3 regions of the Polaromonas sp. P1_H6 genome follow, and region 3 is predicted to be linked to each of the others. Evidence: predicted binding sites of a transcription regulator. Region 3 holds the regulator's gene; each other region holds the start of a gene.

Region 1 (4,364 bases), on a different contig from region 3:
CCCAACGACTTCCTGTTGAAGAAGGCGCTGCGCGATGTGCGATCCGGTGACATCCTGCTGGCGCACCTGGGCATCTGGTCGCGCAAGGATCCGTGGGCACCCAAGGTGCTGGAGCCGCTGGTCACCGGCCTGCAAGCGCGCGGTTTTTGCTTCAAGACACTGCGCGAGCATCCCCAGTACAAGGACTGGATTGACGCGCAGTCCGGCCCGGCCCCCGCCAGGCCCGCAAAATAAGCGCCATGGACTGGTTCAGTGATTATTTTTCGGCGGCGCAGCAATGGCTGTTCGAGGCGGCCGTGCAGCCGGCGATGTTCACACTGGGCATGGGCAACCTGCTGGAAGACGGCTATGACGCCACCGCCTGGTTCCTGGTGGGCGTGATCCAGGTCGTGATCCTTCTGGCCCTGATCGGCCCGCTGCAGCGCTGGCGGCCGGTGGAGCCGGTCACCGACCGCGCCACCATACGCACCGACGTGCTGTACACCTTGATCCACCGGCTGGGCCTGTTTCGCATTGCGCTGTTCTTCACACTGGACCCGTGGTTCGACGAAGCCTTCGGCGCGCTGCGCACGGCCGGCTACGGCACCTTCCATCTCGACCAGCTCTGGCCCGGCGTGAGCGACCACGCGGTGGTCAGCCTGCTGATCTACCTGGTGGTGTTCGACTTCGTGGCTTACTGGACGCATCGTGGCCAGCACCAGCTCGAGTGGTGGTGGCGCCTGCATTCGCTGCACCATGCGCAGCGGCAGATGACCATGTGGAGCGACAACCGCAACCACCTGATCGACGACGTCCTGGTCGACTCCATCGTCGTGCTGGTGGCCCAGCTCATAGGCGTTCCGCCCGGCCAGTTCGTCGCCATCGTGGCCTTCACCCAGCTCAGCGAAAGCTTCCAGCATGCCAATGTGCGCATCTGGTTCGGCCGCATCGGCGAGCGCCTGTGGGTGAGCCCGCGCTTTCACCGGCTGCACCACAGCATCGGTATTGGGCATGAGACGGTGAAGGCTGAACGGACTGTCTTGGGTGGACACAATTTCGGTGTGTTGCTGCCCTGGTGGGATGTGCTGTTCGGCACGGCCAATTTTGAGCAGCGTTATGACCCCACCGGCGTTCGCGACCAGGTGGAAGCCAAACGGGACTACGGCAGGGGCTTCTGGTCGCAGCAGTGGATTGGCTTGAAGCGCCTCCTCGGCAAAGCTTGAACGGTGCAATCCGGCGGCCATCGAGTCGGGGTATCCTGTCGGCCATGAGCAAACTTCTTGACGCCTTCTGGCGTGCCGTGATGTATTGCCTGCACCCGCGGGTCATCGTGCTATCGATCCTGCCGTTGGTGATCATGGGCGTGGTTTCTCTGACCTTGGCCCACTTCTTCTGGGACAGTGCTGCCGAAGCCGTCCGCGTGCAACTCGGGAGTTTCGAGCTGGTCGATATCATGATTCGCTGGCTGGAGGGACTGGGCTTGAGTCAACTGCAAACCGTACTGCCCAAGGTGCTGTTGTTGTTGTTGATTATTCCCGTCATCATCATTGTTTCGCTGCTCTTTGTGGCACTGCTCATGACGCCTGCCATGGTGGCCCTGGTGGCTGAACGGCGCTTTCCTCAAATGGAGCGCAAACGGGGAGGTTCCCTGTTCACCAGCCTGTTTTGGTCGCTGGGCTCGACCTTGCTGGCCCTGCTGGCGCTGGTCATTTCGATTCCGCTTTGGTTGATTCCGCCGCTGATCCTGGTGCTGCCGCCGCTGATCTGGGGCTGGCTGACTTACCGCGTGATGTCTTATGACGCGATGGTGGACCACGCCAGCAGTGAAGAGCGGCGGCAGATTTTCAAGGAGCACCGCATGCCCTTGCTTGCCATAGGCGTGCTCAGCGGCTACCTCGGCGCGGCGCCTAGCGTGCTCTGGGCTTCAGGTGCGATGTTTGTGGCCATGGCGCCCATCCTTGTGCCGGTGGCGATCTGGATCTACACCCTGGTGTTTGCGTTTTCCTCACTCTGGTTCGCCCACTACACCCTGGCTGCGCTGGAGCAGCTTCGCAAGAAAAACAACGCGCTCGCCCCGGACCCACTCGCGCAGGCCGCGATCACGTCCATGGCGGCGGAACTGGCCCCCGAGGCCCTGCCGGGACCGGCGCCCAGCTTTGGCTCCATGGGCGGCAAGCCCGATTTACACCTGCCTTGAATCCCCTGAACATGACTCCTCACTTCGGCCTCATCATCGTCGGCGACGAAATCCTCTCGGGCAAACGCGCCGACAAGCACCTGCCCAAAACCATTGAACTGCTGGGCGCGCGCGGCCTGCAGCTGGCGTATGCCGACTATGTGGGCGACGACCCGGCGCGCATCACCGCCACGCTGGCGCGCGCCTTCGCGGCGGCGCGCGACAACGGCGACGTGGTGTTTTCCTGCGGCGGTATAGGCGCCACGCCTGACGACCACACCCGGCAGTGCGCGGCAAAGGCGCTGGGGGTTGAACTGGCCTTGCACCCCGCGGCCAAAACCCTGATCCTCGAACGCATGGCGGACGTGGCCAAGGAGCAGGGCACACCCTATGAGCCCGACCGCGACGACAACATCCACCGCCTCAACATGGGGGTGTTTCCGGTGGGCGCGGAGATCATTCCGAATCCGTACAACAAGATCCCCGGCTTTACCTGCCGGGTGGGGCAGGGCGCGGTTCACTTCGTTCCCGGCTTCCCCGTCATGGCCTGGCCCATGATCGAATGGGCGCTCGACACGCACTATGCCCACCTGCACCAAAAGTCGCCCTACACCGAAAAATCGGTGATCATTTTTGGGTCCATGGAAGCCATGCTGACCCCGCTGATGCTCGCCATTGAAGCGGCGCATGCCGGCGTCAAGGTCTTCAGCCTGCCCAGCGTGGACCACCCGGAATATGGCCGCCATATTGAGTTGGGCGTCAAAGGCGCGCCTGAGGCGGTCAACCTGGCTTACCCCGCCATGCTCGCCGGCCTGCACAAGTTTGACCTCAAATTCGGCCCCGAGTTGGTGCGTTGATTTTTCGCACTTAAAAGGTGCATTTGGAGTGGCGCACTTAAATGGTGCAGCCGTTACCGCAAGGTGTTTTTTCTCTTTTCAGCCTCGACAAGGCTGGAAGTGAGGCCAGATAACGGCACAATCCGAGGCTTGGCAGGAAACCGTAGAGCCAACGGCTTTGGCACAAAAAGTGCATTCAACAGGCCCGAAGATAATTTTCAACCACCCATCCAGCACAGGAGATTTTGATGGCAAAGACCGTCGCAGACGTCATGAAAATGGTCAAGGAAAACGAAGTCAAGTTCGTTGACTTCCGTTTCACCGACACCCGGGGCAAAGAGCAGCACGTGACCGTGCCCGTGTCCCACTTTGACGAAGACAAATTCACGTCGGGCCACGCCTTCGACGGTTCTTCGGTTGCCGGCTGGAAAGGCATTGAAGCCTCCGACATGCAGCTGATGCCTGACCCCAAAACGGCCAACATCGATCCTTTCTTTGAAGAAACGACGCTGTTCATGAGCTGCGACGTGCTTGAGCCCGCCGACGGCAAGGCCTATGACCGCGACCCGCGCTCCATCGCGCAGCGCGCCGAAGCCTACCTCAAGGCTTCCGGCCTGGGCGACACCGCTTACTTCGGCCCTGAACCCGAATTCTTCATTTTTGACGACGTGCGCTGGAACACCGACATGTCGGGCACCTTCTTCAAGATCGAAGAGTACGAAGCGCCCTGGAATTCGGGCGCCAAGCTCGAAGGCGGCAACCGCGGCCACCGCCCGACCGTCAAGGGCGGCTACTTCCCCGTGCCTCCCGTCGACAGCACGCAAGACATGCGCGCCGAGATGTCCCTGATCCTCGAATCGCTGGGCGTTCCGGTCGAAGTGTTCCACCACGAAGTGGCCGGCGCCGGCCAGAACGAAATCGGCACCCGCTTCAGCACCCTGGTGCAGCGCGCCGACTGGACGCAGATCCTGAAGTATGTGGTGCAGAACGTGGCCAATGCCTACGGCAAGACCGCCACCTTCATGCCCAAGCCCATCGTCGGCGACAACGGCTCCGGCATGCACGTTCACCAGTCCATCTGGAAAGACGGCAAAAACCTGTTCGCCGGCGACGGCTACGCAGGCCTGTCCGACTTCGCGCTGTACTACATCGGCGGCATCATCAAGCACGCACGTGCCTTGAACGCCATCACCAACCCCGGCACCAACAGCTACAAGCGCCTGGTTCCCGGCTACGAAGCACCGGTCAAGCTGGCTTACTCGGCCAAGAACCGCTCGGCCTCGATCCGCATTCCTTACGTCGCCAACCCCAAGGGCCGCCGCATCGAAGCGCGCTTCCCCGATCCGCTGATGAACCCGTACCTGGGTTTCTCG
Region 2 (4,364 bases), on a different contig from region 3:
TGCCACAGCAGCACGGGCAGCAGCAGCGGGATGCCGAGCACGCGCCAATGCCAGGGCAGGCGCGTAGCCAGCAAACCGCCCCCCGCCACACCCGCGGTGGCGCACCACAGCGGCGCCGCGGCCACACTGATCGAGGCCATGGGCCAGGCCGCCAGCCACTGCAGGAACAGCGCCAGCACGCTGACGCAGCCCGCCGTGGCAGCCCAGGCCGGCGCCCACAGCACGCCCAGCAGGGCCAGCGGCGTGATCAGCAAGGTCACGGCCGGAATGGCCACGGCATTGGCCAGCAGGCCTACCAGCGAGACCTGGTTGAACAGCAGCAGCGACAAAGGCGTGAGCGCGAGCGTCACCACCCATTGTTCGCGCAGGGCGCGGGCCAGGCCGGCCAGCCAGCGCGGGCCGAACCGCCGCCATCCCGTCTGCGGCGCGCCCGAAGGGTTCATCCTTTCGTCCCCCGCATGGCCGGCGCCCGCATCCGTGGCAAACAGCACGCCGACCGCCACAAAAGAGAGCCAGAAGCCGGCCTGCATCAGCGCCCAGGGGTCCAGGGCCACCACCACGGCCATGGCCAGCAGCCAGGTCTGCGTCCAGGGCCATTGCCGGCCACCCTGGCGCAGCAGGATCACGGTGGCCAGCATCCAGATGGTTCGCTGCGCGGGCACGCCCCAGCCTGAAAACAGCGCATAAAGCGCCGCCAGCAACAGCCCGCCCAGCGCGCCGGCGCCGGCGGCCGGCAGTGCCAGGCACAGGCTGGGTGTGAGGCGCGCGGTGCGCCGCCACAAACCGCCCACCAGCAGCGAGGCGGCCCAGGCGAACATGGTGATGTGCAGGCCGGAAATACTCATCAAATGCGCGACACCGGTGGCGCGAAAGACGTCCCAGTCAGCGCGCTCAATGGCATTCTGGTCGCCGACCACCAGCGCGGCGATGATGCCGGCCCACTGGCGGTTCTCCACACGTTCAAAAATCCGCTCGCGCACCGCCTGCCGGGCTTGCTCCACAGGGTGCCGCCAGCTGCTGGAAAGTTTTTCGGGTGGCGCGTCATGCGTGCCGGCGCGCACATAGCCGGTGGCCTGTATGCCCTGCTCCCACAGCCACAGCTCGTAGTCGAAGCCGTGCGGGTTGCTGTTGCCGTGCGGTGCCTTGAGCCGCACCGTCATGCGCCAGCGTTCGCCGGCCCGCAAGGCCTGCGGCTGGCGCTGCAGGGCCAGCGCCACTTCGAAAGGGTCCGAGTCCTGGGCCAGGGGGCGAGGCTCGCGCCCGGCAAAGCCCGAATACCAGCCCAGCAGGATTTGTGGCGGCAGGGTGAGTTTGCGGCCGTCCAGGCGGGCGGACTCGATGCCGAGGCGAAAGCGCAAGCCATCCTCGCCGGGCTGCGGCATGGCCAGCACGCTGCCGGTGACCTCGATGTCGCGGCCTTCCAGGGCCGGTTCCAGGGCCGTGGACTGGAAAGCGCAGGCCCGCCAGCCGGCCGAGCCCCATCCCAGCAGCGCCGCCAGCGCAAACGCGAGCATCACCCTGCCCCACAGGGGTTTTATCGCGCGCCGGCCGAAACGCCAGAAAATCCCGGCCACGGCGACCGCCAGCAGGGTGCACAAGGTATAGCCTGTCTGCGACCACAGCGTGGGCTGCTGCAACTGCAGGGCCACGCCAGAGATGAAACCGGCCAAAACAGGCCCCGGGCTCGCAGCGTATGGCCGTGGCACCGTGAATACAGCTGGCTTCAAAGCTGCCTCCCCTTCTTTTTTTGCTTTTTTTAGAACCTGTTTAACGGGAGGCCCAGGCAAAGAGCCGACAGCAGGCCATGCAAACTCCGCATATGGCGCAGCTCTTGCTTTCAGAAATACCGTCAAATCCGGGTAAGCTGTCTACGCGTCCTAATGTCCAGGCTGCATGATGTGGCGGCCTGTGATGGGTTTATTTTTCCGGCGGTGTGCCACGCCCTGTTATTTTTTTAAGCGAGGTTGCCTTGTCCATCCACGTTGCCCTGAGCCACATCACCCACTACAAATACGACCGGCTGGTGAAACTCGGCCCCCAGGTGGTCCGCCTGCGGCCAGCGCCGCACAGCCGCACGCAGGTGCTGTCTTATTCCCTCAAGGTCGAGCCCGCCGGGCATTTCATCAACTGGCAGCAAGACCCGTTTGCCAACTACCAGGCCCGCCTGGTGTTTCCCGAGCCGACACGCGAGTTCAAGGTCACGGTGGACCTGGTCGTCGAGATGGCGGTGTTCAACCCCTTTGATTTCTTCCTGGAACCGGCCGCCGAGGAGTTCCCCTTCACCTACAACGCGCTGCAGGCCCGCGAACTCGCCCCCTACCTGGCCACCCAGCCGGCGACGCCGCTGCTCAAGCGCTACCTCGAAAAAATCGACCGCACGCCCAAGCGCACCATCGACTTCCTGGTGGGCCTGAACCAGGGCTTGCAGTCGGACATCAAGTACTCGATCCGCATGGAGCCCGGCGTGCAGACGCCCGAAGAAACCCTGCGCCTGGCCTGCGGCTCCTGCCGCGACACCGGCTGGCTGCTGGTCCAACTGCTGCGCCACATGGGCCTGGCCGCGCGTTTTGTCTCGGGCTACCTGATCCAGCTCAAGGCCGACGTCAAATCCATCGACGGCCCCAGCGGCGCCGAAGCCGACTTCACCGACCTGCACGCCTGGTGCGAAGTCTTTCTGCCCGGCGCCGGCTGGGTGGGCCTGGACCCGACCTCCGGCCTGATGGCGGGCGAAGGCCACATCCCGCTGGCCTGCACACCCGAGCCATCGAGCGCCGCGCCGGTCGAAGGCGGCGTCGACAAATCCGAAGTCGAATTCGAGCACCACATGGCGGTGCAGCGCATCTACGAATCGCCGCGCGTGACCAAGCCCTATACCGAGGAACAATGGCAGGAGGTGCTGGCGCTCGGCGAAAAGGTCGACCAGGACCTGGCAGCCGGCGACGTGCGCCTGACCATGGGCGGCGAGCCGACCTTTGTGGCCACCACAGACCGCGACGCGGCCGAGTGGAACATCGACGCCCTGGGCCCGACCAAGCGCGGCTACGCGACCGAACTCGTGCAGAAGCTGCGCGCCGAATACGGCGAAGGCGGTTTCCTGCATTTCGGCCAGGGCAAGTGGTACCCCGGCGAGCAGCTGCCGCGCTGGGCGCTCAGCATCTTCTGGCGCAAGGACGGCCAGCCGATCTGGCAAAACCCGGCGCTGTTCGCCGACGAGCGCCAGCCCTGCAACTACAGCAGTGCCGACGCGCAGCGTTTTGTGCAGACCCTGGCCGGCAAGCTGGGCCTGGCCACCACCTACATCACGCCGGGCTATGAGGACACCTGGTACTACCTCTGGCGCGAGCGCCGGCTGCCGGTCAATGTCGACCCCTTTGATTCGAAGCTGGACGACGCCATGGAGCGCGAGCGCCTGCGCCGCGTCTTCATGCAGGGCCTGGATTCGGTCGTGGGTTATGTGCTGCCGCTGCAGACCAAGGAGCAGCTCAAGCAGAGAAACGCCGGCGCTTCGCCTTCGCTGGCCGGCCCGAAATGGACCACCGGCCCCTGGTTCTTCCGCGAAGAACGCATGTACCTGATGCCGGGCGACTCGCCCATGGGCTACCGCCTGCCGCTGGATTCCGTGCCCTGGGTGTCCAAGACCGACTACCCCTACATGATCGAGGCCGACCCGTTCGCGCCACGGCAAGAGCTGCCGGCCGCTTCGGCGCTGGCCGCGCGCTACAACGGCAGCTTCAGCGCGGCCCGCGGCGCCACGCCGGTGGCGCCTTCCACGGGTGGAAGCGCCAGCTCGCTGGCGCAGTACATGGCGCGCTACATGGCCGGCAATACGGCACTGACGCAGGCCAGCCGCATCCTGCAGTTCCGCCCGCTGGGCAACAACGGCACGAACGGCGCCCAAGGCGCCGACGGCAAACCAGCCGGCGCTTCACCCGAGACGGCCGCGCCCCAGGACGACCGCGCGCCCAAGCCTTTTGAATCGGCCGCCTGGCTCACGCGCACCGCGTTGTGCGTCGAAGTACGCGACCCCCAACGCGCCAACGGTCCCAAGGACAAGCCCAAGGCCAATCCCGACAGCAAGGCCAACAAGTCGGGCCGCGGCGAAACCGGCGCGATCTACGTCTTCATGCCGCCCATGGAGCGCCTCGAAGACTACCTGGACCTGCTGGCCGCCGTGGAAGCCACGGCGCAGTCGCTGGGCGTGAGCATCGTGCTCGAAGGCTACCCGCCGCCGCGCGACCCGCGACTGAAGATGCTGCAGGTCACACCGGATCCGGGCGTGATTGAAGTGAACATCCACCCGGCCTATAACTGGGGTGAATTGGTGGAACATACCGAGTTCCTCTACAAGATCGCGCACGAGACGC
Region 3 (4,364 bases):
TTCACCAGCATCACGCCCGAGGGCGCGGGTGGCATGCGCTGCAGCGCGTCGCCGCCGCGGAATTCCACCGCATTGGCCACGCCGGCGCGCTCGGCATTGCGTTCGGCGAAATCGACCATGCGGAAGGACACATCGCTGCCGAACACCGGCGCCGTGGGTTCGGTGATGGCGGCCTCGGCCTGGTCCAGCAGGCCGTCCCACACATGGCCCTGGAAGGGCAGGTATTTCTGGAAGGCGAAACGGCGGTTGATGCCTGGCGCGATGTTGCAGGCGATCTGCGCCGCCTCGATGGCGATGGTGCCCGAGCCGCAGCAGGGGTCGTAGAGCGGAACGCCGTCCTTGCACAGCTGGTCCCAGCCGCTGGCGGCGATCATCGCGGCGGCCAGGGTTTCTTTCAGTGGCGCATCGCCCTTGTCTTCGCGCCAGCCGCGTTTGAACAGGGGCTCACCCGAGGTGTCGATGTAAATCGTGACGGTGTCCGTCGTCAGGTGCACATAGACGCGCACGTCGGGCCAGCGCGTATCGACGCTGGGCCGCACGTCGTCGAACTTGGCGCGGAAGCGGTCGGCGATGGCGTCCTTGATCTTCAGCGCCGCGAAGTTCAGGCTCTGCAGCGGGCTGTGCTGGGCGGTGATCTCAACCTTGAAGGTCTGCTTGGGCGTGAACCAGATTTCCCAGGCCACGTTGGCGGCGGCGTTGTAAAGGTCTTGTTCACTGCGGTACTGGTTGTGCTGCAACTCGATCAGCACGCGCTGGGCCAGGCGGCTGTGCAGGTTGAGCTGCAGCGCGTCGCGCCAGGAAGCCTGCAACTGCACGCCGGCGCGCCAGGCCTTGCCCTGGATGCCGGTGACGCGCTGCACCTCGGTGGCCAGCAAGGCCTCGACGCCGGCGGCGCACGGTAAAAACAATTGGAGCTGGTTCATGTCGGACTCTTCAAAAGGGCTGCTGGAAATTCGATTATCGGGATGCAGGGCAAGGCGCACGGAGCGCAGGAACCGGAATGCACTTGGGTGCATGAGGATTCCGAGCACCGCGCAACGCCGCCATGCGCCCGAGAATCGGATTTACAGTGATTTGCGTAAATTAGCCGGCGCGATGCGCAAAGCCTCTCGGTACTTGGCCACGGTGCGGCGCGCGCATTCGATGCCCTGCTCCTTGAGCATTTCGGAAATCTGGTTGTCGCTGAGCGGCTTTTTCAGGCTCTCGGAGGAGACGAACTGCTTGATCAGCGCGCGCACGGCGGTGCTGGAAGCGTTGCCGCCGGTTTCGGTGCCCAGCGCGGAGCCGAAGAAGTATTTGAGCTCAAAAGTGCCGAAGGGCGTGCCCATGTACTTGGCGGTGGTCACGCGCGAAATCGTGGACTCATGCAGGCCCAGTTCGTCGGCGATCTCGCGCAGCACCAGCGGGCGCATGGCGAGTTCGCCGTGCGTGAAGAAGTTTTTCTGCCGCTCGACGATGGCGCTGCTCACGCGCAGGATGGTGTCGAAGCGCTGCTGGATGTTCTTGATGAACCAGCGCGCCTCCTGCAGACGCTGCTGTAGCGCCTGGCCGCCCTGGCCCTTGTGCTGCTTGAGGGCGTTGGCGTAGATGTCGTGCACGCGCAGGCGCGGCATCACGTCGCCGTTGAGCGAGACCTTGAAACCCCGGCCCGACTTCACGACGATGACGTCGGGCACGATCAGGTTGCGCTCCACGTTCACGAAGCGGCGGCCGGGTTTGGGGTCGAGCCGGCCTATCACGGCAATCGCGCCCCGGACGGCGGCTTCGGTGAATCCGCACAGGTGCGACAGGCGCTTCAGGTCGCGTTTGGCCAGCAGCTCCATGGGCTGCTTGCACATGGCGATAGCGGCGCGGGTCTCTTCGCAGTCCTTGCAGTCCAGCAACTGCAGGCCCAGGCATTCGGCCAGGTTGCGCGCGCCCACGCCGGCCGGCTCCATGTGGTGCAGCAGCTTGAGCGCCATGGCAAAACGCTGCTCAAGGTCCTCGGCCTGTTCCAGGTCATCCCCGGCCAGGCCCGCCGCGAGCGAGGCCAGGCTGTCTTCGAGGTAGCCGTCGTCATTGAGCGACTCGATCAGGAAATGCAGGGCCGCGCGGTCCTCTTCGGACAGGCGCAGGCCCAACGACTGGCGGTGCAAATGGTCTTGCAGCGACTCGTGGGCGCCCGTCAGGTCGGAGGCCTCAGTGTCGCCCTCGTCGTTGTTGTTCTTGCGCGCCGGCGCATCGCTGCCCCATTCGCTGTCGTCGGGCGTGGTCTCCACCGTGCCGTCGCCTTCCCAGCTTTCCTCGAGCTTGGGTTCGGCGCTGACCTCGGCATCGGCGGGGGCCGAAGTCCCGGCATCCTCCGCGCCGCCGCCCGTCGAATCCGCCGCGGATTCAAACTCGCGGCTGTCCTGGCTGACCGGCGTGTTGAGGTGCTCCAGGCCGAACTCTTCGCGCACGGCGGTTTCTTCCGCCACCTCGAGAAACGGGTTTTCGTCGAGCATCTGCTCGACCTCCTGGCTCAGCTCGAGCGTCGACAGCTGCAGCAGCCGTATCGACTGCTGCAGCTGGGGCGTCAGCGCAAGGTGCTGCGAGACGCGGAGCGAGAGGCCCTGCTTCATGTCAAGGAGCTTTGATCGAAGCGCAGAAAAAGTGCGAGCAGGGGCCGCGGAACTGGCTTTGCCAGGCCGCAGGCGCCGCCCCCTCGGGGGGGAGGGAGCTACACGAAGTGAGCGACAACAGGGGGAGTGTCATCCTACATCTTGAAGTGTTCACCGAGGTACACGCGTCGCACATCGGCGTTGTTCACGATCTCGGAGGGCGTGCCCTGGGCCAGCACGTGGCCGTCGCTGATGATGTAGGCGTGGTCGCAGATGCCCAGCGTTTCGCGCACGTTGTGGTCGGTGATCAGCACGCCGATGCCGCGCGACTTCAGGAAGCCGATGATGCGCTGGATCTCGATCACGGCGATCGGGTCAATGCCGGCAAAAGGCTCGTCGAGCAGGATGAAGCGCGGCTGGGTCGCCAGGGCGCGGGCGATCTCGACGCGGCGGCGCTCGCCGCCCGACAGCGCCGGGGCCGGCGAATTGCGCAGGTGGTCCACCCGCAGGTCCTGCAGCAGGCCGTCAAGGCGCGACTCGATCTCGGCGCGGCCCAGCGGCTTGCCGTTCGCGCCCAGCTGCAGTTCGAGCACGGCGCGCACGTTTTCCTCCACCGTGAGCTTGCGAAAGATCGAGGCTTCCTGCGGCAGGTAGCTCAGGCCCAGGCGCGCGCGCAGGTGAATCGGCATGTGCTCGACCGACTGGCCGTCGATGGAGATCTCGCCCGCGTCGGCGCGCACCAGGCCCACGATCATGTAGAACGAAGTCGTCTTGCCGGCGCCGTTGGGGCCCAGCAGGCCCACGACCTCGCCTTTTTGCACGGCCACCGAGACGTCCTGAACGACCTTGCGGCTGCCGTAGGATTTTTGCAGCCCTTGCGCAACGAGGCGGCTGGGGGTCGCGGCCGGGGCCGCCGAAGTGTCAGTCACCACATCCATCTGTGAAAGGTTCTTTCTAGTTCTTTTCAGTGCCCAGCGTGGTGCTGGGGCGCAGGGCGGCGGGCGGGGCCGCGGGAGCGGTGGCCGGCGCCGACGCGGCGGCGCGCGGCGACAGCATGGCGCGTATCCGGCCGCTCGGGTTGGCGGCGGTCTGGTTCTGTGCGCCGCCGTCCACGGTGAAGACGTCGGTGTTGTTGTCGTAGACGATCACGGCGCCGGTGGTTTCGTCCACCAGGGTGGCGCCGTTGTAGCGGCGCACCACGGCGCGCTTGATGAATTTGACGAGGTCGGCGCGGCTGTCGTATTCAATGCGCTCGCCTTCGCCTTCGATGTATTCGTCCACGCCGTCGCGTTTTTTGCGGTAGAAGGCCAGCTTGCCGGGCGCCGCGATGGACACCGCCTGCTGATAGCCTTCGGGGTCCTGCATGACGTCGACGCGCGCGCCGCGCACGATGGTCGTGCCTTTGGTGATCACCACGTTGCCGGTGAACACGCTGGTCTGCTTGAGGTCGTCATAGCGCAGGGCGTCGGCCTCCGCGTTCATGGGCTTGTCCCGGTCGGCTTTTTCAGCCCAGGCCGGAAACGCCGCCCCCAGCGCCAAAGCGGCCGGCAGGATGAGGGAATAAAGGGGGTGTTTCATAAGGCACGAATCTTGCTGCTTTGGGGTTCGGCCATTGTAGCCATGCAAGCCGCGGGAATGGCTTGCACGGGGAATATTAGGGGCATAAAAAAACCCGCCTGGAACGAGGCGGGTTTTGGGGCGGCGGTCCGCTATGGGCCCGGAGCGTCTTATTTGCCTTTGCCGCGCGACTGCGCGATCAGCGCGTCGGTGACCTGCAGGGCGCGG

What was found. The regulator sigma-54, encoded in region 3, starts transcription at its own class of promoters, with help from an activator protein. The targets are predictions, from matches to a motif close to TGGCANGNAANCTGCTTT.
Region 1: glnA (type I glutamate--ammonia ligase) is a predicted target of sigma-54. The motif match lies at 3,171-3,188, and genes of this name have one in related genera.
Region 2: AC1D1F_RS20280 (transglutaminase family protein) is a predicted target of sigma-54. The motif match lies at 1,821-1,838, and genes of this name have one in related genera.

What each region holds. Positions count from the first base shown of each region.
Region 1 covers NZ_JBFUCN010000024.1:46,364-50,727, forward strand. Annotated here, with positions in the region: gene AC1D1F_RS19430 (polysaccharide deacetylase family protein) at 1-234, shown strand, start outside; gene AC1D1F_RS19435 (sterol desaturase family protein) at 240-1,202, shown strand; gene AC1D1F_RS19440 (EI24 domain-containing protein) at 1,247-2,176, shown strand; gene AC1D1F_RS19445 (competence/damage-inducible protein A) at 2,188-3,012, shown strand; gene glnA (type I glutamate--ammonia ligase) at 3,240-4,364, shown strand, end outside.
Region 2 covers NZ_JBFUCN010000027.1:12,799-17,162, forward strand. Annotated here, with positions in the region: gene AC1D1F_RS20275 (DNA internalization-related competence protein ComEC/Rec2) at 1-1,670, opposite strand, end outside; gene AC1D1F_RS20280 (transglutaminase family protein) at 1,970-4,364, shown strand, end outside.
Region 3 covers NZ_JBFUCN010000022.1:67,954-72,317, forward strand. Annotated here, with positions in the region: gene AC1D1F_RS18530 (THUMP domain-containing class I SAM-dependent RNA methyltransferase) at 1-923, opposite strand, end outside; gene AC1D1F_RS18535 (RNA polymerase factor sigma-54) at 1,065-2,600, opposite strand; gene lptB (LPS export ABC transporter ATP-binding protein) at 2,735-3,517, opposite strand; gene lptA (lipopolysaccharide transport periplasmic protein LptA) at 3,534-4,157, opposite strand; gene AC1D1F_RS18550 (thiol:disulfide interchange protein DsbA/DsbL) at 4,307-4,364, opposite strand, start outside.